3 regions of the Oenococcus kitaharae DSM 17330 genome follow, and region 2 is predicted to be linked to each of the others. Evidence: predicted binding sites of a transcription regulator. Region 2 holds the regulator's gene; each other region holds the start of a gene.

Region 1 (7,747 bases), 340 kb from region 2:
CACAGGTTATGAGCGGGTTTTTATTTAATTATTAACTTCGAGCAGTTTGCTGAGAAATTCCTGTGCCCGCGGATTTTGCGGGTGAGAGAAAAATTCATCGGGCTTAGCGTCTTCGGCAATCTTACCCTGATCTAAAAACCAGACGCGATCAGCAACTTTTTTGGCAAATCCCATTTCATGCGTGACAACAACCATTGTCATACCTTCAGCTGCTAAATCCTGCATGACTTTCAATACTTCGCCGACCATTTCTGGATCCAGCGCTGAGGTTGGTTCATCAAAGAGCATCACATCCGGGTTCATCGCAAGTGCTCTTGCAATGGCGACACGCTGTGCCTGCCCGCCTGATAAGGAACTGGGGAAGGCATCGATTTTTTCTGTCAGACCGACTTTTTCCAATAATTCCTGAGCTTTTGCCCGCGCTTGAGAAGCCGGGATCAAACCTAATTTAACTGGTGCTAAGGTAATATTGCGTTCAACATTTAAGTGTGGAAAGAGGTTGAATGATTGAAACACCATCCCCATTTTACGGCGGACAGCGTCCAATTCTTTATCCTTTAAAGTTGTTAGATCCTGACCTTCAAACAACACAGATCCCGAAGTCGGCGTATCCAGCATGTTCAGGTCACGGATTAAAGTTGATTTTCCGGTTCCGGAAGGGCCGATCAAAGTCACTACTTCAGAACGGTTGATTTTCGCATTAATATGATCCAAAACAAGTGATTTGCCGAATTTCTTGGTTAGCCCCTTTAATTCGATAATCGTATCTTCAGTCATGTTTCATCTTCCTTTCAAAATGTTTCATGATTCTAGATAGGCTGAAAGTGAGTATGAAATAAATAGCAGCTGCAATAATTAAAGGTGTTACGCCGTTAAAAGTAGTTGCTCGCATGTTATTTATTTGGTACATGATATCAGGTGCACCGATAATCAGGACAATTGACGACTCTTTGATCAGGGCGACGAATTCATTTCCCAATGCCGGCCAAATATTTTTCAAAGCCTGCGGAATGACAACAAAACGCATTGTTGTTCTCTGCGAAAGGCCTAATGATCTTGCTGCCTCGGTCTGACCGATATTAACCGAATTAAATCCACCGCGAATAGCTTCTGAAACATAAGCTGATGAATTAATCGAAACGGCAATAATGCCGGCCGGAATTGTGGCAATATTTGGCTGAATATGGATACCTGTGACCGATAGAATGGCACCCAAGATCAAAGGCAGCGAAAAGTACACGAATTCCAACTGTACAATCATCGGCGTGCCTCTAAGAATTTCGACATAAGTACCGGCAACTGCCCGGATTGTCTTATGATGCGACATATGCATGAGTGCAATGATCAAACCTAAAATCGAGCCGATAATAACTGACGCGATAGAAATAACCAGCGTCACTTCTAAACCGGATAAAATCTCGTCTCTAAAGCGCCAAGCCAGCGTGTTGGATAAAAAATTCATCACTTACTTTGCCTTACCTAATTGCTTGCCAGCTTGTGCGATCCATTTTGGAAATACTTTTTGCTTGTTAACTTTTTTGATAGTTTTGTTAATATGCGCAACCAGTGTTTGCTGATGCTTTGGGATCACAACCTGCATGCCTTCTTCGTTCTGCACACCTTTAGGATAGCTTGCGTAAACGTACTTCAAACCCGATACGCTGTGTGCATAAGCCTGGCCGACACCGCCTGATAAAGCAACGGCGTCAATTTTATTAGTCTGCAAAGCCAAAATTAAATCGTTGTTGGACTGCATCTGCACGAAATGAGCAGCTGAGAGTTTATTTTTCGCCAATGAGCTTTTGATCAGACTTTCCTGACGTGCTGAGGTTTGAACGCCAACTCTTTTACCAGCTAGGTCTTTATAAGACTTAATTTTCTTGGCTTCAGATTTGTTGATGACAAGAGTCTCTTTCGCTGTGTAATATGGAATTGAAAAATCTACTTGTTTTTTTCTTTCCGGCGTTGAACCCATGCCGGCAATTAAGACATCAACTCTGCCGGATTTTTGAGCCACGAGTAGAGAATCAAAAGACATATTTTTGATTTCTAGTTTGACGCCCAGACCCTTAGCCAACCTTTTAGCCAAACTCATATCGGCACCTGCTGGCGTCTGCTTGCCATTCTTTTGTGCTAAAAATTCATACGGCGGGAAATCAGCAGACGTACCAACAATCAATTTCCCTCGGGTTTTGATCTTCGAATACAGCACATCCTGTTTATTTCCCGCCGCTTGAACTTGACTTCCAGCTGTCGCAAAAATACCAGTAACTGCAATCGCCGACACTAAACCGCTAAAAAACTTGCTTACTAATTTTTTCATTTTAAAACTTTCTCCTAAATAATTAAATCTTCACACTAAAATAAGTGAATTGCACACTATAATAAAGACCATGATTACAGATGTCAAGGGTTTCAATGGACTTTCGCTGGCTTTTATCGGCGATGCCGTTGATGAACTGAAAATTAGAACTTATTTACTTTCCACGGGATTAACAAAAGTGAACGATCTTCAAAAACGATCCAAGGAATTTGTTGCTGCCAAAGCACATGCCAAGCTTTACTTTTTATTAGAAGAAGAACACATTTTAACTGAAGAAGAGACCGAGATTTATAAACGTGGACGCAATTCGCATCCGCATACGAAGGCCAAAAATACTGATTTTGCTACCTATCAGATTTCGACAGGTGTTGAAGCTGTTTTGGGTTATCTATATTTGAAGAATGATCAAAAGCGTCTGGATCAGATCATTAATTGGATGATAGAGAAAGTAGAAAGCGGGCAGACACGTGGTTAAAGAAGTTGTATACGGGATTCATGCCGCCATCGAGGCGCTGGATAACAATAAAAGCGTCAGCCGTATTTATTTAAGCGATTCTCTGGCAAAAAATCGTGTTTTGGAGATTGAAAAGAAGGCTGTTATTGGTCATCAGCCGATTGTTAAAGTTGATAACCGACGTTTGGACGAATTGACCGATCATGGCAACCACCAAGGTGTGGCAGTTGAAATAGAAGCCTACAGTTACGTGTCATTGCCAGAAATTCTAGCCAAAAAAACTGATCACGACCCTTTTTTGGTTATTTTAGATGAGATCGAAGATCCGCAGAATTTAGGTTCGATTTTACGAACGGCTGATGCAGCAGGCATTGATGGGATCATTATTCCGAAAAGACGTGCCGTCCAATTGACGCAAACAGTTGCTAAAATCTCAACCGGAGCAATTGAGCACGTCCCAGTTGCCCGCGTGACCAACATCAATAATGCTATTGACAGTTTAAAAGATGCAGGCTTTTGGATTTTCGGCACGGATATGAAAGGTCAGGACTATACCCAATGGAATGCTAAAGGACCAGTCGCATTGGTCATCGGCAATGAAGGACGCGGCATTTCGCCGCAGACTAAAAAGAAAGTTGATCAAATGCTGACGATTCCAATGGTCGGGCACGTGCAGTCGCTGAATGCCGGCGTTGCTGCCGCATTATTAATCTATCAAGGCTTTAATAGCCGCCGCATTGGGTCTTAATGTAATCTATTAAAATTTTATTATTTTAATACTTTGTTCTCAGCTGAGCGGTTTTTCTGTTGAAAAAAGCCCCCGCCCCCGAGTGCCCTTAATTATTAGTAAAACATTATTCACGATAATTCCTGAAAATACGAACATATATTCGCTTATCCTAATCGATCGTGTAAGCTAAGCTGACTTTAAATTTTGGAAGAGGTTAAGTTGATGCGGATAGAAAAGGCACTGAATAAAATTAGTCAAGGGGATGAGACGGGTTATGAACACATTATTTTGGTCACTAAGGGGTTAGTCAGAAAAATTTATTATCATTATTTAAGCAATGTTTTGGAGCTGGATGATTGGGAAAGTGAGTGTTTGACGGTTCTCATGCACGCAGTGCGTCGTTACCATACAAATGGGAACTGCAAATTTACCACCTATTATTACGCTGCACTGCAGCATAAAGCTATGGATCTGCTGCGTAAAAGTTATTCTAAAAAGGAACAGAACCGTCGCCAGAATGTGTCCTTAGAAGAACTGGCCTTTAACGGATATGATCCGGTAGATCACGGGTGGAATCAGGCGCAGACAAAAATGGATTTTGAGGATGCGATCAGCCAAACTGATTTTCGGGCTGGCGACAAAGAATCGCTTGCCATTAAAGAACTGTTTGGTGATTTAAAACAGGCGCAAATTGTTCAAAAGCAGGTCAAAGCGCACTCGCTGGATTATCGGAAAAAGCGTGTGACCAGAGATATTTACGCACATTTTTATGGTTTAGGCGAATAATGGACATAAGCAGATGGAAAAAATCTGTTAAAATGAACTTAACTATGATTCGCTATATTAAAGGTACAATTGCAGAAATGAAAAAAGTGACTTGGCTGAATGGCAGTGAGACCAGTCGGGACACGAGCTATGTGATCTTCAGTGCGATTTTTTTTGCCGGCTTTCTTGGAATTGTTGATTATTTAGTCGGACTTGGCGTTCGCTTGTTGATGAATCGATAAAAATCAGTTAAAATTGTTATTAAAGAGACCAAGGGCGACCGAGGTTTTTTATTTTGATTAAAAAGAGGCAATAATGGTTGAACAAGAATTACAAAAGGATTGGTACGTGGTTCATACCTATTCTGGTTACGAAAATCGTGTCAAACTAAACTTAGAGCAGCGTCGTGAATCAATGGGCATGACTGATTTCATTTTTCAGGTCATTGTGCCGGAAAACGAAACGATTAAGACTGGGCCTAATGGTGAATTGAAAAAGGTTGTCGAAAACGATTTCCCTGGTTATGTGCTGGTTGAAATGGTGATGACAGACCAATCTTGGTATGTTGTCCGTAACACGCCTGGTGTGACTGGATTCTTGGGTTCTCATGGACAAGGATCAAAGCCAAACCCTGTAACGAAAGATGAGATTGACCGGATCATGCACCGCATGGGCCTGATCGAACGCAAAGTTGATGATCTGAATGTTGAAGTCGGCGAGACGGTTTCAATTGTTGGTGGTGCCATGAATGGTATGGAAGGCAAAGTAACAGCGATTGACCGCGAAAAACAAGAGGTCAAAGTATTGGTTGACATGTTTGGCCGAGAAACTGAAACTGAAGTTCCTTTCAACGATATCGATAAGATTTATTGAGTGTATAATTTATCAGGTAACCGTTTGCCTGAAATAGATTTCCAAGCTGAGAAATGGTTTCGCAACTCATTTTTCGGCTTTTTTTATTGAGCATAATTCGGGCAGCTTCTTACATTGGAGGATAGATATGGACTACATGATTGGTGTGGACCTTGGAACAACTAGTACAAAATCAGTCCTTTTTGATCTCAAAGGGCATGTGATCGCCTCTGCTAATAATGGGTATCCCCTTTACAGAGACGAGCCTGATATGGCTGAAGAAGATCCAGTGGAGATTTTCGAAGCTTTGATTGATTCTTTGACCGATGTTGTGCGCAAGGCCGAATTAAAACAAGGTGATCAAGTGTTGGGCGTTTCCTTTAGCTCTGCGATGCATTCTTTAATTGCTTTTGATAAAGATTGGCAGCCCTTGACGCGTGTGATTACTTGGGCCGATGGCCGAGCTGTCAAATATGCCGAACAGCTGAAAAAAGATGGTACTGGCCAGGAAATTTACAGCAAGACCGGTACGCCGATTCATCCCATGGCACCTTTAAGCAAATTGCTATGGCTGAAAAACGAACGGCCGGATATTTATAAAAAAGCTGCCCATTACTTAGGTATTAAGGAATATATTTTTCACCGTTTATTCAACGCGAATAAGATGGATATTTCCATCGCGTCAGGTACTGGATTGTTTAACATTTTCAAACTGCAGTGGGATCAGCAGGCCTTGGCATTAACCGGCTTGTCAATTGACCAATTGCCAAAACCAGTTGAACCCTACGAAATTGAACGCGGTATGGTTTCTGAATATGCAAAAGTGATCGGTATTCCGGTGCAGACGCCCTTTATATATGGTGCTGGTGATGGGCCTTTGTCTAATTTGGGTGTTAATGCGATTCAACCAGGTGTGGCAGCCGTGACCATTGGGACTTCCGGTGCGATTCGTGTTGTGACAGATAAGCCAAAAATTGATCCAAAAGGGCGGACATTTACTTATGCTTTGGATCGTGATCATTGGGTTGTCGGCGGGCCTGTCAACAATGGCGGGGATGTTTTCCGCTGGGCCAGAGATAATTTGTTTGATGCCGAAAAATCAGCAGCTGCCTTACTGGGCATCGACTCTTATGACTTGCTGACAAAGATTGCTTCTAAAGTGCCGGCTGGTGCTGACGGTCTGCTCTTTCATCCTTATTTGAGTGGTGAACGTGCACCGATTTGGGATGCTAACGCGAGAGGTTCTTTCTTCGGCCTGACACATTACCACACGCGTGCACATATGGTGCGTGCCGTTCTGGAAGGGATTATTTTCAATATTTATATGGTAGCTTTGGCGCTAGAAGAAGTCGTCGGCGATTTGAAATCGGTTCAGGCGACTGGCGGCTTTGCCCGTTCAGCTTTGTGGCGTCAGATGCTGGCAGATATTTTCGAACAGTCTGTCACGGTACCGCAAGCCTTTGAATCCGGCGCTTTGGCTGCCACGGTTATTGGCCAGAAAGCTTTAGGCCTGACTGATAAGATTGAAAACATCGCCGGCATGGTTGGCGAAGCAAAAACCTATGAGCCGAATCCGGATAATTATCAGGTCTATCGTGAATTGACGCCGATCTTTATCCGTTTGAGCCGGCAATTGCAGACTGAATATGAGAACATCGCTAATTTTCAGCGTGAGCATGTTCACATTAAGATGACTGAAGAATAAAAAAGTATTTGAGCATAAAAAGGATTTGACGGAGGAAGTTTATGTTATCACTAGCAGCTATTACAGTTGACCCGAAAACCGGCTTTTATGATTGGCAGATGGGCGGGTTGAATGTTTGGCCATTTTTAATCTTGGTTTTGGGCATTATTTTATTGTTAACTTTGATTTTGAAGTTTAAAATCAACACATTTGTCACTTTGATTGTTGTCTCGATTGTTGTTGCATTCGCTTTAGGCATGAATCCAGCTGGTATTGCCGATGCGATTAAAAATGGTATTGGCGGCACATTAGGAGAACTGGTTGTCGTCTTCGGCTTTGGATCGATGATCGGCCGTTTGGTATCTGATTCAGGTGGTTCTTATCGAATTGCCAAAACACTGATTGCCATGTTTGGCAGAAAACGCCTGCAGTGGGCGGTTGCCTTTGCCTCCTTCATTATTGGTATTTCTCTGCTATTTGAAGTCGGCTTGGTTGTTTTGATTCCGATTGTCTTTACAATTGCTTTGGAAGCTGGCGTGCCTTTGCTTTATTTAGGCATTCCAATGGCGACAGCGTTGTCGGCTGCTCAAGGATTCTTGCCGCCGCAGCCTGCACCAACAGCGGTGACGAATGTGCTTGGTGCCAACATGGGGATGGTCTTAATCTACGGTATCTTAGTTGCTATTCCGGCAATGATTGTGGCCGGCCCATTATTTACACGTGTCGCACAAAAGTATTTGCCCAAAGCCTTCAAAATTACGAAACATTTGGATGCCTTAGGAACTGTCAAAGAGTTTAAATTAGAAGAAACACCTTCTTTTGGGCTTTCAATTCTGACTTCTTTGATGGCTGTTATCTTTATGGTTGTGACAACTATTATTACGATGATTGTCAATGGCGGCAAGCAAGTATACGGTGGCGTGATTGGCGATACAGCTT
Region 2 (7,747 bases):
GTTGCGTCTGCGCATTTTTGCCGATGATGTTGCCGTTGATGGCGACCAGCTTAAAGTGAAGGCTTTTGACCAGCAGCGGAAACAAAAAATTCTGATGTATGCCACTATTGGTTCAGAAACTGAAAAACTTTTTTGGGAAACAAACCAAAAAAATTTGAGTTGTTTGGTAAATGGGCGAATTTCCAAGCCGATGCGGCCAACCAATTTTCAGCAGTTTGATGTTCGCAGTTACTACCATACTCAGTCAGTCAGCAATCAAATCAGCAAGGTTCGTTTTGTAAAAATATCTGTTTTACGACCGAAAAATCCATATGACTGGATTGTTTTCATGACGCATCGTTTGCGAAAATTATTAATCAACCAGTTGGATAAGCTGCCCAGCCCTTTATCTGATTATGCCAAGGCACTTTTAATCGGCAATGTAGATAGTGATTTTTATGATCGTTATCCAGGCGTGACGAATCTAGGTCTAATTCATTTATTTAGTATTTCTGGCTTTCAAGTAAGTTATTTTGCTATTTTTTTGAGAAAAATTTTGAGAAAAATCCATCTTATTAAAGAACACAATACAATTGTGACTGCTCTTTTTCTGCCAATATTTTTTATTTTTGCTGGAGGGGTTCAATCTTTAATTCGTCCTGTTGCCGCGACCGAATTGTCTTTAGGAGCAAGTTTGGTGAAAGCACGCGTGAGCAAGGAGCTTATTTGGTCCGGCGCCTTAATGATCGGACTTTTTATATCACCGATGATTTTGTTTAATATTGGCGGTCAGCTGTCATACTTGCTTAGTTTTGCATTGATGTATACATATCGCCTTGGAACGTTTAAAACAAGTCTCCTCATGAGCTTGGCCAGTTTGCCAATTGTTTTGGCTGCAAAATATTCTTGGCATTTTCTTAGTATGCCGGCAAATTTTATTGCTATTCCAATTTTTGGTATTTTCATTCTGCCCCTAGTTTTTTTAGCTATTGCGGTACAAATTATTTTTCCACCTGTTTTAGGCTTCTTGAATTTTGTGATTCAGATTTTTACTGAGAGCGTGGAATGGATTGCTCGTTTGCCGGGCCAGATATATTTCGGAAAACTGGCTGATTTTCTAGTTATTCCGTTAATTTGCTTGATATTCATGCTTTTTGATAGGAAGAAGATTCGCCAACGAGTTGCTGCTGTACTTTTTACGAGCATTTTAGCTGTTAGCTTTTTTGTTATTCATTTTCCTAAAGACGGTGAATTAACAACTTTTGATATCGGTCAAGGTGATTCGGCATTTCTTCGCACACCTCGTAACCAGCAGACTGTTCTCATGGATACGGGCGGCCGAGTTGGTTTGCCCAAGAAGCCTTGGCAGATTACAAAAGGCGGCAGTAATCAGGGGCAGTCTATCATTGTTAATTATTTGCAATCAATCGGAGTTGGCCGCTTAGATTATTTAGTACTCAGTCATGGTGATATGGATCATATCGGCAACGCCAAGGATATTCTTAATCTCATGAGCGTCAAACATATACTGATTCCAGCTGGTATGAAGCAGACGGACCCCTTTAAAATTCAGCTTCAGCCTTTCATAAAAGCAGGAACTCAGGTTATTGAAGTAACCAATTCATCAAATCTGCCAGGTTTTCCTTTTAAAATATTGCATCCCTTTGGGCAGGGTAAAGCTGAGAATGAGGATTCAATCGCACTGTGGACGACTTTGGGTCCGCTAAGATTCTTCACTGCTGGAGATTTGCCTAAAGAAGGGGAAAATCAGATTAGCCGCAGGTTTCCAGGACTGAAAGTCGATTTGCTCAAATTAGGGCATCATGGTTCAAATACCTCTAGCGACGCTGAGGTTCTCAAAAAATGGCAAGTAACCTATGGACTAATTTCAGCAGGTCGTCATAATCGCTATGGTCATCCCAAAGCAGAGGTCATTTCTTTGATGGATAAACTTCATGTTCACGTTTTTAACACCCAGACCAATGGTGCAATCCGTTTTCGTTATACTGGACACAAGGGCTTTTTTGAGACTTTTACGAGAGATTTTGATGACACCGAGTGATTTTAGTAAACAATTGCAAAGACAGAATACCTTACCATCGGTTCTTTTATTCTCTGGCCAGGAAGATTTTTTAGCAGAACAGAGTTTTAAAAAAATCGAGCAGTCAATCGAAGCGAATTTTCGTTCTTGGGACTTTGTTAGAAGTGATATGAGAGATCAGTCAGTTCCAGCTGTTCTACAAGATGTTGCCACAATGTCTTTCAGTGGTGGACGGCGTTTTGTTATCATGGATCAACCTGTTTTTTTGACATCTAAGGGCAGTTTGGAAAAGCAGGATGAAAAGATTTTTTTGAATTATCTTCAGAATCCCGAATCGGAAAATACCTTGATCGTAAATACAGTTGGTATTGAAATAGATAAACGCAAAAAAATCGTTAAAACTCTTCTTAAGAGTGGGGAACAGGTTGATTTTGAACCATTGCCTGAGAGAGAAGTTTTCAAAATTGTCAAACGGCATCTGTCACTAGCTCATGTATTAATAGCTGACGATGTTATTAACTACTATCTGCGCCGTTTGGCTTTTGACCTGCGACTGGTCATGACTAATTTGGACAAACTAATACTTTTTGGTGTTTCAGGGAAAGCCATTGGGCATGAAGAAATCAATGAACTAGTTACTGCCGAATTGAATGAATCTGCTTTCGATCTGGTCACTGAGATTAACCGGCGCCATTTGGATAAAGCCTTGCAGCTGTACGTTAATCTTATTGATCGAGGAGAAGCGCCTATTCGAATCAATGCACTGCTTCAATCCCAGTACCGTCTTTTGATTCAAGCTAAAGCTCTATCAATCAATGATACGCAACTTGCTCAAAAACTTAAAATACATCCGTATAGGGCAAAATTAGCTAATCAAGCTGTCAGCGTCCAAACGATGCCGCAATTGTCGAATGCCTACTTGGATTTAGCCAAAATTGATTTTCGACTCAAGTCGACAACACTAGATCCGACGATGTTATTTGAAATGTTTCTTTCAAATAATGTTTAGGACCATTTTTTAGATACCTCGACCAGATTATTTTTTTTGAATATGCGAAATGTATAATACAGAAAAATAATCAATAGGATACCTTGAAAAGCGAACTGAGTCACGGTTACTTTGGGATTGCCAAGTCCGAAAATGGCTTGCGGATTAGCTGCGAAAGCCAAACCATCGATGAGAGCATGGATCAGGATTGTGACCGACAGGTTTTTACTGAATATGTAGGCGGAGGCGAAAATCAGCCCGAGGGCAAAAACGTAAATCATTTGAATAGCTGTCACGGCTATGCTGGCTGAAAAGAGGTTTATCAGATGCAGGCCTGCAAAAAACATCGCTGACAACAAATTTGCTGCTAAGAAACTAAATGTGCGGCCGCCTCCTGACAACAGATTCCCCAACATTAATCCACGTGCCGCATACTCTTCAAAAATACCGACCGAGAGCGAAACTGCGACAGCAGTAAAAAGTTCAAACAACGTTAGATGATGTTTTTGGCTTGAAAACACAAGAAAATTTATCACAATAAACAAGATACTTGGCGAGGCTACTTTCAATCCAAGAAAGAAACCGTGATTAAAGAATGAAACTCTGATTTTAAAAAAGAAGTGATTAAAAAGGAAAATAAAAAGTATGGCAAATGTTTCACCTAAAATAGCTAGCCAGCTTAACAAAACAGGATCTCGATTTGCTGCAAGTGTACTGTTATAAAATAACGAACGGTAAACAGAAATAAGAATTGAACCCAGGATTGAACCAAGGATCAATGAAATAATCGTTGAGAAAAAGATTAAAAAAGATTTTAAGAGGACGTCTCTTTTGCTTTTCACTGCAGTGCATTGCTCCCTTTTTAATTAATAGACAAATATTGACCCAAAATGATATCTGATCTGTCCGTTTGAGAGAAATTGGAAGGAGACACGGGGATTCGAACCCCGGCGCCGACTCTACATCGGTTCGGCGGATTTCGAGTCCGCTGCATTACCGCTCTGCCATATCTCCGAGCTACAAAAACCATTCTAACAAATAAGCGGCTTTTTCAGCAATAAAGTTTAATAAATTGAATTACGATACAGACCAACAACTTTGCCCAAAATAGCGACATTATGGACAATAATCGGTGCCATGGTGTCATTTTCAGGTTGCAAGCGATAATGGCCTGCTTCCTTGAAGAAACGCTTGACCGTGGCTTCGCCTTCGCCATTGCCAAAGTCACTAGTCATGGCCACAACAATATCGCCATTGTCTGCATAATCTTGTTTACGAACAAAAACCATATCGCCATCCAAAATGCCGATATTGATCATCGAAGTACCGGACACACGCAGGACGAAAAGGTCACCTTCAAAACGCTCAAGGTCATCTGGAAGGGGAAGAAACTCGGTGGCATTTTGTTCGACGGCCAAGATAGGTATACCTGCAGTGACAATTCCGATGACTGGCACTTTACCGGGAGTTACTGGCACGCCTAGCGCTCTGAGACCTTTTTCAGTGATTTCGATAGCACGCGGTTTAGTTGGATCTTTATGTAGTAATCCGTGTTTTTCCAGACGCTCAATATGGCCATGGACAGTTGAAGTAGATGAAAGCCCCACTGCTTCGCCAATTTCACGCACCGTAGGAGGGTATCCTTTTTCGTTCTGTTTTTCGTATATATAGCGGAGAACACCGAGTTGTTTTGTTTCAGTCATTTGAATCCCTTCCTGCTAAGATATTGCTATATGCAATTATAGCCAAACATTTCAAGTAAAACAAACACATGTTCGTTAAATTTAAGAAAATCATTATTTTTTGTATAATGCAAGTATGGAGATTTCTGATGACTGATAATTCAAGATCCGAAGAGGAACATAATGAACCGAAATTCATCGTTGACGAAGATGAACAGGCCGCAAATGAGGCTTTGAGAGCAAGAATTAACGAACTAGCTGCAAAGCAAAAGACGGCTCAGGGATTAACCGAGTCAGAGAAAGAAGAGCAGAAAACACTTCGAGCGGCTTTTTTGGCAAATTTTCGTAAAGCTTTTCGGTCTCAGGTTGAAATGATGCAGATTTTCGATAAGAATGGTAAGGAAGTTACTCCTAAAAAGGTAATTGATATTCAAAAAAAGAAAGGACTGAGATAGTAGATGAACTGGATATGGTTTGTGCTGATTGGATTGGTTATTGGTTTTGCGGCGGGAATGATAGTTTCTCGTTTTACACTGAAAAGTTATCTTAAAAAGAACCCACCAATCAATGAGCAGATGCTTCGTCAGTTGGGTGCTTCAATGGGCAGAAATTTGAGCCAAAAGCAGATCAATCAGATGATGGCACAAATGAAAAAAAATTATTAAAAAAACAAACCCAATTTGAGGTTTGTTTTTTAGTCTTGATTCTTTTTTTCTGGATGCTGGTCAACGTAATGCCAATCTTTATCGATTTGCTGATCAAGTTTGGTAAACGCAGCCTGCATCTTATTAATCGTATCAGCCATCGAATCTTTTCGTCCCACCTCAATAAGCGGGCCAAAAGCGATCGTAGACGACCCTCTTTTAAATAAACCCTTGAAAGCTAATGGTCCTTGATAGACTACTGGCAGAAGGCTTTTACCAGACATTTTGGCAATTACTACCGCACCGCCTTCTAATTGGGAGGAGTGCCTAGAACCGGAAGGGAAAATCATGAAATTTCGGCTGCCGCTTTTCAATTCTTTAACGGGAATTTTAATCGCCGACGGGCCTGGATTTTGTCTATCGACAGAGAATACGCCAACTTTTCGAAGGGCCCAGGCGAAAAGTTTGTTTTTAAATAGTTCTTTCTTTCCCATGAAAATGAACTTCTTGGGCAGTAGAGCAATGGCAAACCACAAGGGATCCCACCAAGTGCGATGCGGCGCAACGAGAATGAATTGTTCATTTTCAGGGATATTAGTGCGGCCCTGAATGTTTAATTTGCCGTTAATTATCCAGCGAATTGCTTGAATGATTCGAAAAAGGAACACATACATGACTATTATTATATAGAGAAATGTCAAAAAACACCTTACAAACGCAGGAAAAGATTGAAAATGTGACAGATTCACTGCAAATTATTCAGAATAATTCCTTGCCCAAATTTGGGATTGATGCTTTGATTTTAGCCGATTTTATCGATGACAGCCGATCTCAAAGGCAGAGAGCTGCTGACTTTGGATCCGGCAGCGGCATCATCGGGTTGGCTTACGCACGTAAAAGCAGCGGCAAAATTTCGTTGATTGAAATTGATTCAGATTTATTCGAATTGGAAAAAAGATCAATTCAACTGAATAATCTTGAAGATCGGGTTCAAAGTTTCCAGGCAGACGTTAATCAGCTTGCTGACATTTTTCCATTGAATTCGCTGGATCTGATTATGTCTAACCCACCATATTTTGATGAGAAGGATTACGCTTCCAAGAGCCCGGACCCATCCCGGTCGCTTGCAAGACATGGCCGTAACTTCAATTTGCATACGCTTTTCTCACAGTCAAAAAAATATCTGAAATCAAGGGGCAAACTATATTTTGTATATCGTGCTGAAAAAATAGCGAATATTTTCAGTGAGGCAATTGCAAATGGGTTTGGCATTAGCAAAATACGATTCGTCTACGGCAAGGCAGAGAGCCAAGCTAAAATGGTTCTCGTCAAGGCTATCAAACAGGCCAGCAATGCAAAAGTTCAGATCGATAAGCCGCTTGTAATTTATAATCGGCAGGATAATTACACACCTGAAATCAAAGAGCTGCTTCAAAAAAGAGATTATTATTTTTATGTTATCCAGACGGCAGATAATTTTCTTTACGCAGGAACGAGTGATGATGTCGACCGTCGTTTTGCTGCCCACCAGGCCAAGAGAGGTGCTAAATTTACAAAAGTAGATAAACACCATCCGCTGACTTTAGTTTATCGTGAAAAATTTTCGAGCAAACATGAGGCTTTAAGTTTTGAAAGCCGTTTTAAACGCTTGACCCGTGCGGAGAAGGAACGGTATATAGGCTTGTAATTGCCCCGCAATTCAGGTAAACTATTAAACGGCATTCGCCAATACACAGCAGAAATAGATGCTTTGCCCGTTGCTCTTTGGAGTCGGCAAAGCAGTAGAAGTTTCTGCAAGGACAAAAACATTAGGAGGCCAAAATGGCTGCAATTTCAATGAAAGAACTTTTAGAGGCCGGCGCACACTTCGGTCATCAGACTAGGCGCTGGGATCCAAGGATGGATGAATATATCTTTACCTCTCGTAATGGTATTCATATCATCGATTTACAAAAAACTTTACGTATGGCAGATGATGCCTATAACTGGGTCAAAGGCGAAGCAGCCGATGGCGCAAACTTCTTGTTTGTCGGAACTAAAAAACAAGCTACCGAAGCAATCGAAGAAGAAGCAAAACGCGCCGGCGTTGCCTATGTTAATCATCGTTGGCTTGGCGGCACTCTGACTAACTGGAATACGATCAAGACTCGTATCAACCGTTTAAAGGAACTCAGAGCCGCTGAAGAAGACGGTTCCTTTGACAAGCTTCCTAAGAAAGAGGCTTCTCAGTTGGGCAAACAAAAAGCAAAGTTGGAAAAGTTCCTTGGTGGCATTGCGGACATGGAAGACATTCCTGATGTTATGTTTGTGGTTGACCCAAAAACAGAAGAAATCGCTGTTAAAGAAGCACGTACATTAAATATTCCGGTCGTAGCAATGATCGATACTAACGGAAACCCAGACTTGGTTGACG
Region 3 (7,747 bases), 290 kb from region 2:
CGCATCTTTCAAAATAGCCCTTGCAATCGACAGGCGTTGTACTTGGCCTCCTGAAAAGTTCTGGCCATTCTGCTCAACAGGTGCATCCAGTCCGCCTTGTTTTTTGACAAAGGCGTCAGCCTGAGCAGTGTGAAGCGCCTGCCACATCTCTTCTTCACTGGCTTTTGGATTGCCATAATGCAGATTGCTGCGAATAGTGCCTTGGAATAAAAAAGATTTCTGACTAGCAAAGGCAATTTTTTCATGCAAATCACTTTGGCGGAATTGGCGAATATCAATGTCGTTGATTGATACACTACCCTTTGTCGGATCGAATAATCTGGGAATTAAATTAATTAAACTACTTTTCCCAGATCCTGTACCACCGATAATTGCTAGTGTTTGTCCACGCCCAACTTGCAGATTAATATCCTTTAATACCCTCGCGGCTGAATGCGAGAAGGCAAAATCAACATGTGCAAAACGAATACTTGTAATATTCGGCACGGTTTGAGCGTTATTTGAATCAAGAATGGTATCAGAAATAGCCAGAACTTCCTGAATGCGCTGGGCGGATGCCTGAGCTCTGGGTACAATAACAAAAATCATCGACAACTGCATAAATGCAAACAGCATCTGTGTGGCATAAGTAATAAAAGATAACAAGTTTCCAATCGGCATCTGGCTGCCGGCAATCAGATGTGCACCGAACCAAACAATGGCAATATTCGAAGCGCTGATAATAAAAGTCATGGTTGGACTCATCAGGCTCGTTGTCACATAGGCATTAATCGCATTATCAGTCAAATTCCCATTAGCTCGAGCAAAGCGTCTTTGTTCAAAGGCATCCTGATTAAAAGCGCGTATCACCCGAACACCGGTCAGCCCTTCTCGGAACACAAGATTAATGCGATCAGTTAACCCTTGTATCTTTCTAAAAAGCGGCACAGACTTTCTCATAATCAGTAAAACGACAATCGCCAAAATCGGGATGGCAGCTACAAAGACGAGCATTAATTGAGGACTTTGAAAATAGGCCATCAGGCTCGCACCAGCCAACATCATCGGTGCCCTCACCATCATCCGAAGCATCGAGTAGGTCACATTCTGCATCTGGACAACATCGTTCGTTGTTCTAGTAATCAAAGAGGCTTCACCAATCTTAGTGAAATCGGCCGTTGCCATTGCCGTAATTTTGGCAAACAAAAAATGCCGCAGTTTAACACCCAATTTCTGTGACGACGTCGCAGCTATCAGCTGGTTACATACAGCACCGATAATGCCTAACAAACTCACGGCTAGCATAATCAAGCCCGTGTGCCAGATATACGGAATGTTTTTCCTCACAACACCGATATTGACAATATCGGCAGTAATTGAAGGCAGAATCAAATCCGCCGCTACTTGAAAAAACAGGCAAAAAAAGGCGAAAGAGACAAGCAATTTATTGAGATTTTTAAAGGCAAGTTTGAACATGTACTTTAAAATCTATCTTACGCTTATTTGCAGTATACAATTACATGGAAAGATAGATGGCAAAATACATGGCAGCTGTACCTAAGAGCACAAATAAATGCCACCAAACATGATTCCACCAGATTTTAGTATTCAAATAGAAAAAAGTACCTGCTGAATAAGCAATTCCACCAAAAAATAACAGCCAAAGCGAATATACTGGTACGCTGTGATGAATGATTGGGAACATCACGGCAATTAACCAACCCATAGCTAAATAAATCAAAACAGTGATCCAGCGATAGCGCCCAATAAACAAGAAATCATAAACGATACCAGCAAGTGCCAAAATGAGATTGGCAACCCAAATCCAAATCGCAACGGGATCCTTGATAAAGACCCAGCAAAAGGGCGTGTAGGTGGCTAGAATGATCAAAAAAATACCCAGATGATCAAAATGTTGAAAGACCCAAGCGGCTCTTGTGAAAATTAGTGCATGAAACAAAGTAGAATTGAGCAGAAAAATGATCAAACAGACAGCATAGATAATGAATGCCGTTAAGGCAACAGCCGACGTGTAGCCCTTGTCGATGACTTTGATGAAAAGAAATATAATTCCGACAATCGCGGCTATTAAACCTAAACCGTGTGTAATCGAATTAAAGATCTCTTCAACCAAACCAAATGTTTTAACGCGGTGTTTGAAATTGTTTTTTGTAGTCTGCATTGGTTCAAGTTTACTCTATAAAAAAATCCGACAACATCGGATTTTTAAAAATTAATAAATATCATCATCAGTCAATGCATCGTCAGATTCACTGGCCTTTGGATTGTAATTAGGGTCAGCAAAAGGATCGCTGCTGCTATCTTCTATTGGTACAGCCTTGCCAGTATCAGTTGTCACTTTTTTTTTGGCGCCAATACCATAAGCATCACGTACCGCCTGAAAGATCGTATCATGTTCTTTTTGATGTTCAGGGTCTTCCAACCAAGCAATTGCATTAACGCGTCCCTGACCAATTTTTTCACCTTTATAGGCATACCAAGCGCCCGACTTGTCGATAATATCTTTATCAACGGCCAAATCAATTAATTCACCTGTCTGACTGATGCCTTTGCCATACATAATATCCACTTCGGCTACTTTGAAAGGTGGTGCAACTTTGTTTTTGACAACCTTGATTTTCGTATTATTACCAATAATATTCGTACCGTCTTTAATCTGTGTTGACCGGCGTACCTCTAAACGTACCGTTGAATAAAACTTCAAAGCGCGACCGCCAGGTGTTGTCTCGGGATTGCCAAACATAACCCCGATTTTTTCACGAATCTGATTGATAAAAATGGCAATTGTGCCTGTTCGGTTCAGAGTACCGGCCAATTTCCTCAAAGCTTGGCTCATCAAACGCGCTTGCAGGCCCACATGGGCATCTCCCATCTCCCCCTCAATTTCAGCCCTTGGGACAAGAGCTGCAACCGAATCAACGACCAGCATATCGATCGCACCTGAATTAACCAAATCATCAGCGATTTCCAAACCTTGCTCGCCTGTATCCGGCTGGCTCAGAAGCAGATCATCGACATTAACACCTAAAGCAGCTGCATATTTCGCGTCCAGTGCATTTTCAGCATCAATATAAGCAGCCGTGCCGCCCTTTTTTTGAATCTCGGCAACAGCATGAAGCGCGACAGTCGTCTTGCCAGAAGACTCAGGGCCAAACACCTCGATGATTCTTCCCTTTGGATAACCGCCAACACCTAAAGCAATATCTAATTTTAAAGAACCGGTTGAAACCACGTCGACCTTTGTGTGCGCATTTTCGCCTAAACGCATAATCGATCCCTTGCCGAAATCCTTTTCAATTTTTTTTAATGCCGCATTTAATGCGGCCTTTCTTCCATCAGACATAAAACCTCACCAATCTATTATGCTACGAAAGTCAAGAAAATGCGAACGCTTGTTCGTATTTAAAAAATACTTAACTTTCTACAGTGGTTATACGAAACCATGGGCATTTTTTTAAATCACATGCCATCCGAGAATACTGAACGGTTCTGAACGAAATAATCGATCCCTGAATAAATTGTAAAAATCACAGCAAGATAAATTAAGATCTGCCCAATCGGAATAGGACTGCCGAAGTTGCTGCAATACAGGAAAATAATGGCAAACATCTGTGTGAATGTTTTGATTTTGCCAGGCATCTGTGCAGCCATAACCGTACCGTTATTTTCAACAATTAAGGTCCTTAACCCTGTGATGGCTAGTTCGCGGATAACAATAATAGCGGTCATCCAAGCCGGAACAGCGCCAAATTGAGTCAGAAAGATCAAAGCGGTCATCACCAGCAGTTTATCAGCCAAAGGATCAGCAAACTTGCCAAAATTAGTCACCAAATGACGTGACCTGGCAATTCTGCCATCGAGTAAATCGGTCAACGAAGCCAAGGCGAAAATAACAGCAGCCAGCAGCCAGCCACTTGGCCGGCCGAATGTCGTCGACCAATTGATAGGCAGCGATAAGATTAAAATAAATAAAGGAATCATTAAAATTCGAAAGGTTGTTAATTTATTAGGCAAATTCATTGCGGTGTTTTCTCCCGTCTAATAATTATATTCGTAATCAGAATCGATGAGCCAGACATAAACTGCGTATCTTGATTATCAAACAGGATTCTCGTGTTGTATGGATTGCCTAAATGAATCACAATTTGATTCTGGTCACCACTTAGCGTTGTATCGTGCTCGGCACCTGCTGCAATTGTACTGGCAAACTGACGGACATTATCCACTGTCACTGTCGTCCATCCGGCATTGGCCGCCTGGATCTGAATCGTATGGTCCGCCGTATCGTAGAAGGTCATGGTCGCCGTGTTATTTTGAAACTGCGGTTTCGATAAAGGCTGCGTCTGGCTATTGGACGAAGACGAGGCAGATGAACTACTGGACTGCGGCCGGCTGCTGCTAGATTGTGAAATACTCGTTGAACTTGAATTAACCGGATTCTGGCTAAATAAACTTGGCCGAATTCTACCAAATGCCAGCCATAAGGCAAAGGCCAGAATAATTAACGCAACAATTAGAAAAATAACGGGCAGGCGGCTGAGCAGGCGGCGGGTAACTGGTGTGGAGAGATTCATGCCGGCACGCGGAATCCTGTCAGACCCTACTCGAATAGAATTATTAGACAGAGAATCATTCGCATCTTTGTCTCGCTCTTCCTGCTTGTTTTCCGAAAAGCCATCAAATAAGTGCGCAGAAACACCTCTGTTCTGGCCGGCTTTAATCTCGCCGTCATCTTTAGGCTGGCGAGCACGATCTGCAGCTGGCATGGTATCCAAAATTGTATTTGGATCAAGGTCCACTGTATTAGCGTATTGACGTATAAATGCCTTCACATAAAAAGGGCCAGGCAGCCTATTCACTTGGCCATTTTCGATTGCTTGCAGATAACGAACTTGAATTTTAGTCGACGAGGAGATATCTTCTAAGGTCAAACCATGCTGTTCACGTGCATCTTGCAGCCGTTTTCCAATTGATTGGTAATCAGTATCCATTCATTAAGATTATAACAATCTTAATCTAACGGTTCGATCGAAAAACGACTAAATGAATTTATATCGTAATATTTTTCAAATAAAGCCACTGCTCGCTTATAAGTGAGGCTTTTGAGATTATCTGTAATTTGAAAAACATTGCTATCCGTATCATATTCATCTAAAACTGTGAAAACGTTGTTTTCCAACTGATCCAAAGACATCGACAGCTCACCAAAAGTAGCTGATTTTTGGACCTCGAATTCATTTGCTAAACGGCTATCGAAAGATATGCGCTTTAACTGAGACAAAATCTCTTGGAAGGCTTTCTGTTGTTTGCCATGGCCGCTAAAACTAATGAACTGATAATTGCGGCCAATTTCTGCTTGTGCCATAAAATCGTCATTCAAAATACCTGCATCGTAATTTTTCATGTACCAGTCAGATGAATCAGAAAAATAAAGATCCAGCAGTAAATCACTTGCAAAAGCCAAATCAATAGCTTCATCCCGGCTCGATGGCATGTTTATGCCTTTAATACCGGCTGTAATTAAAGTTTGAGAAATCGGCATCTTTCTGCTGCCTGACGCAAGGATCGGGATTTGATTATCAAACAAACTCATCGACGTAAACGCTATTTTCGGGCGCGACAATTCCCTTTGCGTGTCTCTGATTAAAGCCATAGTCGCCTGTGGATCAATGTTTCCTGAAATTTTGAGGTGCAGATTGCTTGGCTGATAAAAGTATTTGTGAAACTGATAAAGCATGTCGCTGGTTAATTGGCTGATCGTCGATACTTTGCCGGCAATATCTTGGGCCAAGGGCTGTTGAGCGTATAAATTACCCATCAATCCAAAAGAAAGTGCCCAATCCGGCATATCCTGGTACATGACCAACTCTTGGCCAATGATCCCCTGCTCCTTGTTAATAGAACTCTGCGTATAATAAGGTTCCTGAACAAAATGCAGCAGCAGCCGGATCGATGCGGCAATCTCCTCTGTTCCCTGAAAGTAGTAAACAGTGCGGGATTGGCTCGTATAAGCATTTGAAAATGCACCATAGCGGCTAAATATTTGGTCCACATCTCCCTGCTCTTTTTCAAACATCTTGTGTTCAGCAAAATGCGCAATGCCCGAAGGAAAAGTGACCACTTTGCCATTTTCATCGACGATTTTCTGGTCAACAGCACCCGCATCAACGAACAATGCGGCAAAAACTGAATGAAAATCTTTCTTAGGCATCAAAGTCACTTTCAAACCATCTGTCAGTGTTTCACTGTAAACAGTCTGTTTAAATTGCGAATATTCGTCAATCTTCATTAATCAAAACCGCCTCTGCTTGCTTTACCGACTTTTTTGCAAAATCTGCTACCTGCTGAGGCGTCACAGATTGGATCACGGCTATAATTTGGCTGCTGGAAAGAGCGTAACCAGTCAAAAAAGCATTGATCGATTTCTCAATGGCAGTCTCTTCGTAGTCCTCGCCCGCCTGAATAGCTGCAACTAGCTCCTCTTTGATCGTGGTAAACAAATCATTGGAAAAATCCTGCTTTTTAACTCGTTCCAGCTGCAGATCAATCTCATTTTTAACAAGTTCGACATTATCCTTATCCAATCCTGCCTGAACGGTCATCCAACCATCAACGGCGAAAAAAGTTGAATTTGCGTAATAAGCCAGATGTAATTTTTCACGGATATTCAAAAAAAGCAAAGATTGACTCGAACCACCAAAAAGGCGGGAAAAAACCATCGCCGTATATCTCTGTTGAGTCAGATAATCATAATCCAGAAAATTATAGGCTCGTTCCAGGAGCGCCTGATCACCCTTTTCGTGCAGTTCAGCAAATTGGTCAGGTTTTACTGCTTGTGTATAGACTGGGTTGGGAATCGGCCGGCTGTTTTGCGAAACGTTTGGCCAAGAAGCGACCAACTTTTCAACTTCAAGTTCACTCGGGAGGCCAGCTACTTCCAATGACATTTCATCGTTAGCCAGCATAGCATGGTAAGCCGAAACGACGGTTTCATTTGTTAACTGCCTGATTGACAAAGGACTCCCTTCGGGTTGAATTCTAAAATCAGGATTGACAAAATATTTTTTGAGAATCAGATCATGGAGCTTATAGCTTTTATTATCAAAATTTGCTAAAAATTCAGAAAGAAAATTCTGCTTTTCATTTTCAAACAAATGCTCAGGAAATAAGCCATCAACAATCAACGGATTAAAAATCTGGCCGGACAAAAAATTGAAACTTTTTGCCAATAATTGCTGGTCTCCCGCAGCTTGCGGGCTGGGTATCTTCAGTGCAAAACGCAGTTTGGAAAGCCGCCCAAAACGACTTGTCGACACAGAAAAATGTGCGCCGTAAAGTGTATTAAGTTTCTTAGTCAGCAACTGTCGGTTCGGAAAAAAGGCCGAACTATCTTCCAGTATTTGAGCCAGCAACGCACGATTGACTGCCGTGCCTTTTTCAAAGGGAGCGTAAAATTCCGCAACAATTTTAACTGACTGAAATTTATCAGTCGTTAAGACATTTAAATTGATACCATTGGCTAATTTTTTCATATTTTTCACAGGATCGGTGACAGTAAGCGCGAAAACTTTTGCAGTACCGTCATCCAAACCCCCTGTCCATCGAAATCTTCCTGACTCAGAAGTTTTGACTGTGACACATCTTTAGTGATTTGATTCTTGATTTTGTTGGCAAACTTGGCACTGTAAATAAAAGCATTTGCTTCAAAACTCAATTCAAAGGACCGAATATCCATATTAGCAGAACC

Evidence for each region. Region 2 encodes LexA, which represses DNA repair genes until DNA is damaged. Its sites were predicted from a motif close to CNAACANNTGTTNG; they were not measured.
Region 1: a site for LexA is predicted at 3,657-3,670, ahead of OKIT_RS08965 (sigma factor). Genes of this name have one in related genera too.
Region 3: a site for LexA is predicted at 3,386-3,399, ahead of recA (recombinase RecA). Genes of this name have one in related genera too.

The regions. Positions count from the first base shown of each region.
Region 1 is NZ_CM001398.1:1,775,889-1,783,635, reverse strand. It holds gene OKIT_RS08990 (amino acid ABC transporter ATP-binding protein) at 25-777, opposite strand; gene OKIT_RS08985 (amino acid ABC transporter permease) at 770-1,462, opposite strand; gene OKIT_RS08980 (transporter substrate-binding domain-containing protein) at 1,466-2,323, opposite strand; gene OKIT_RS08975 (Mini-ribonuclease 3) at 2,394-2,798, shown strand; gene rlmB (23S rRNA (guanosine(2251)-2'-O)-methyltransferase RlmB) at 2,791-3,525, shown strand; gene OKIT_RS08965 (sigma factor) at 3,730-4,293, shown strand; gene secE (preprotein translocase subunit SecE) at 4,338-4,514, shown strand; gene nusG (transcription termination/antitermination protein NusG) at 4,588-5,145, shown strand; gene gntK (gluconokinase) at 5,273-6,829, shown strand; gene OKIT_RS08945 (gluconate:H+ symporter) at 6,871-7,747, shown strand, end outside.
Region 2 is NZ_CM001398.1:1,440,630-1,448,376, reverse strand. It holds gene OKIT_RS07260 (DNA internalization-related competence protein ComEC/Rec2) at 1-2,041, shown strand, start outside; gene holA (DNA polymerase III subunit delta) at 2,028-3,029, shown strand; gene OKIT_RS09715 (CPBP family intramembrane glutamic endopeptidase) at 3,026-3,499, opposite strand; tRNA gene OKIT_RS07245 (tRNA-Ser) at 3,934-4,022, opposite strand; gene lexA (transcriptional repressor LexA) at 4,073-4,711, opposite strand; gene OKIT_RS07235 (DUF896 domain-containing protein) at 4,840-5,145, shown strand; gene OKIT_RS07230 (YneF family protein) at 5,149-5,355, shown strand; gene OKIT_RS07225 (lysophospholipid acyltransferase family protein) at 5,385-6,008, opposite strand; gene OKIT_RS07220 (GIY-YIG nuclease family protein) at 6,029-7,021, shown strand; gene rpsB (30S ribosomal protein S2) at 7,156-7,747, shown strand, end outside.
Region 3 is NZ_CM001398.1:1,734,572-1,742,318, forward strand. It holds gene OKIT_RS08745 (ABC transporter ATP-binding protein) at 1-1,455, opposite strand, end outside; gene trhA (PAQR family membrane homeostasis protein TrhA) at 1,496-2,161, opposite strand; gene recA (recombinase RecA) at 2,213-3,343, opposite strand; gene pgsA (CDP-diacylglycerol--glycerol-3-phosphate 3-phosphatidyltransferase) at 3,460-4,020, opposite strand; gene OKIT_RS08765 (helix-turn-helix domain-containing protein) at 4,017-4,991, opposite strand; gene yfmH (EF-P 5-aminopentanol modification-associated protein YfmH) at 5,012-6,289, opposite strand; gene yfmF (EF-P 5-aminopentanol modification-associated protein YfmF) at 6,279-7,589, opposite strand; gene cls (cardiolipin synthase) at 7,538-7,747, opposite strand, start outside.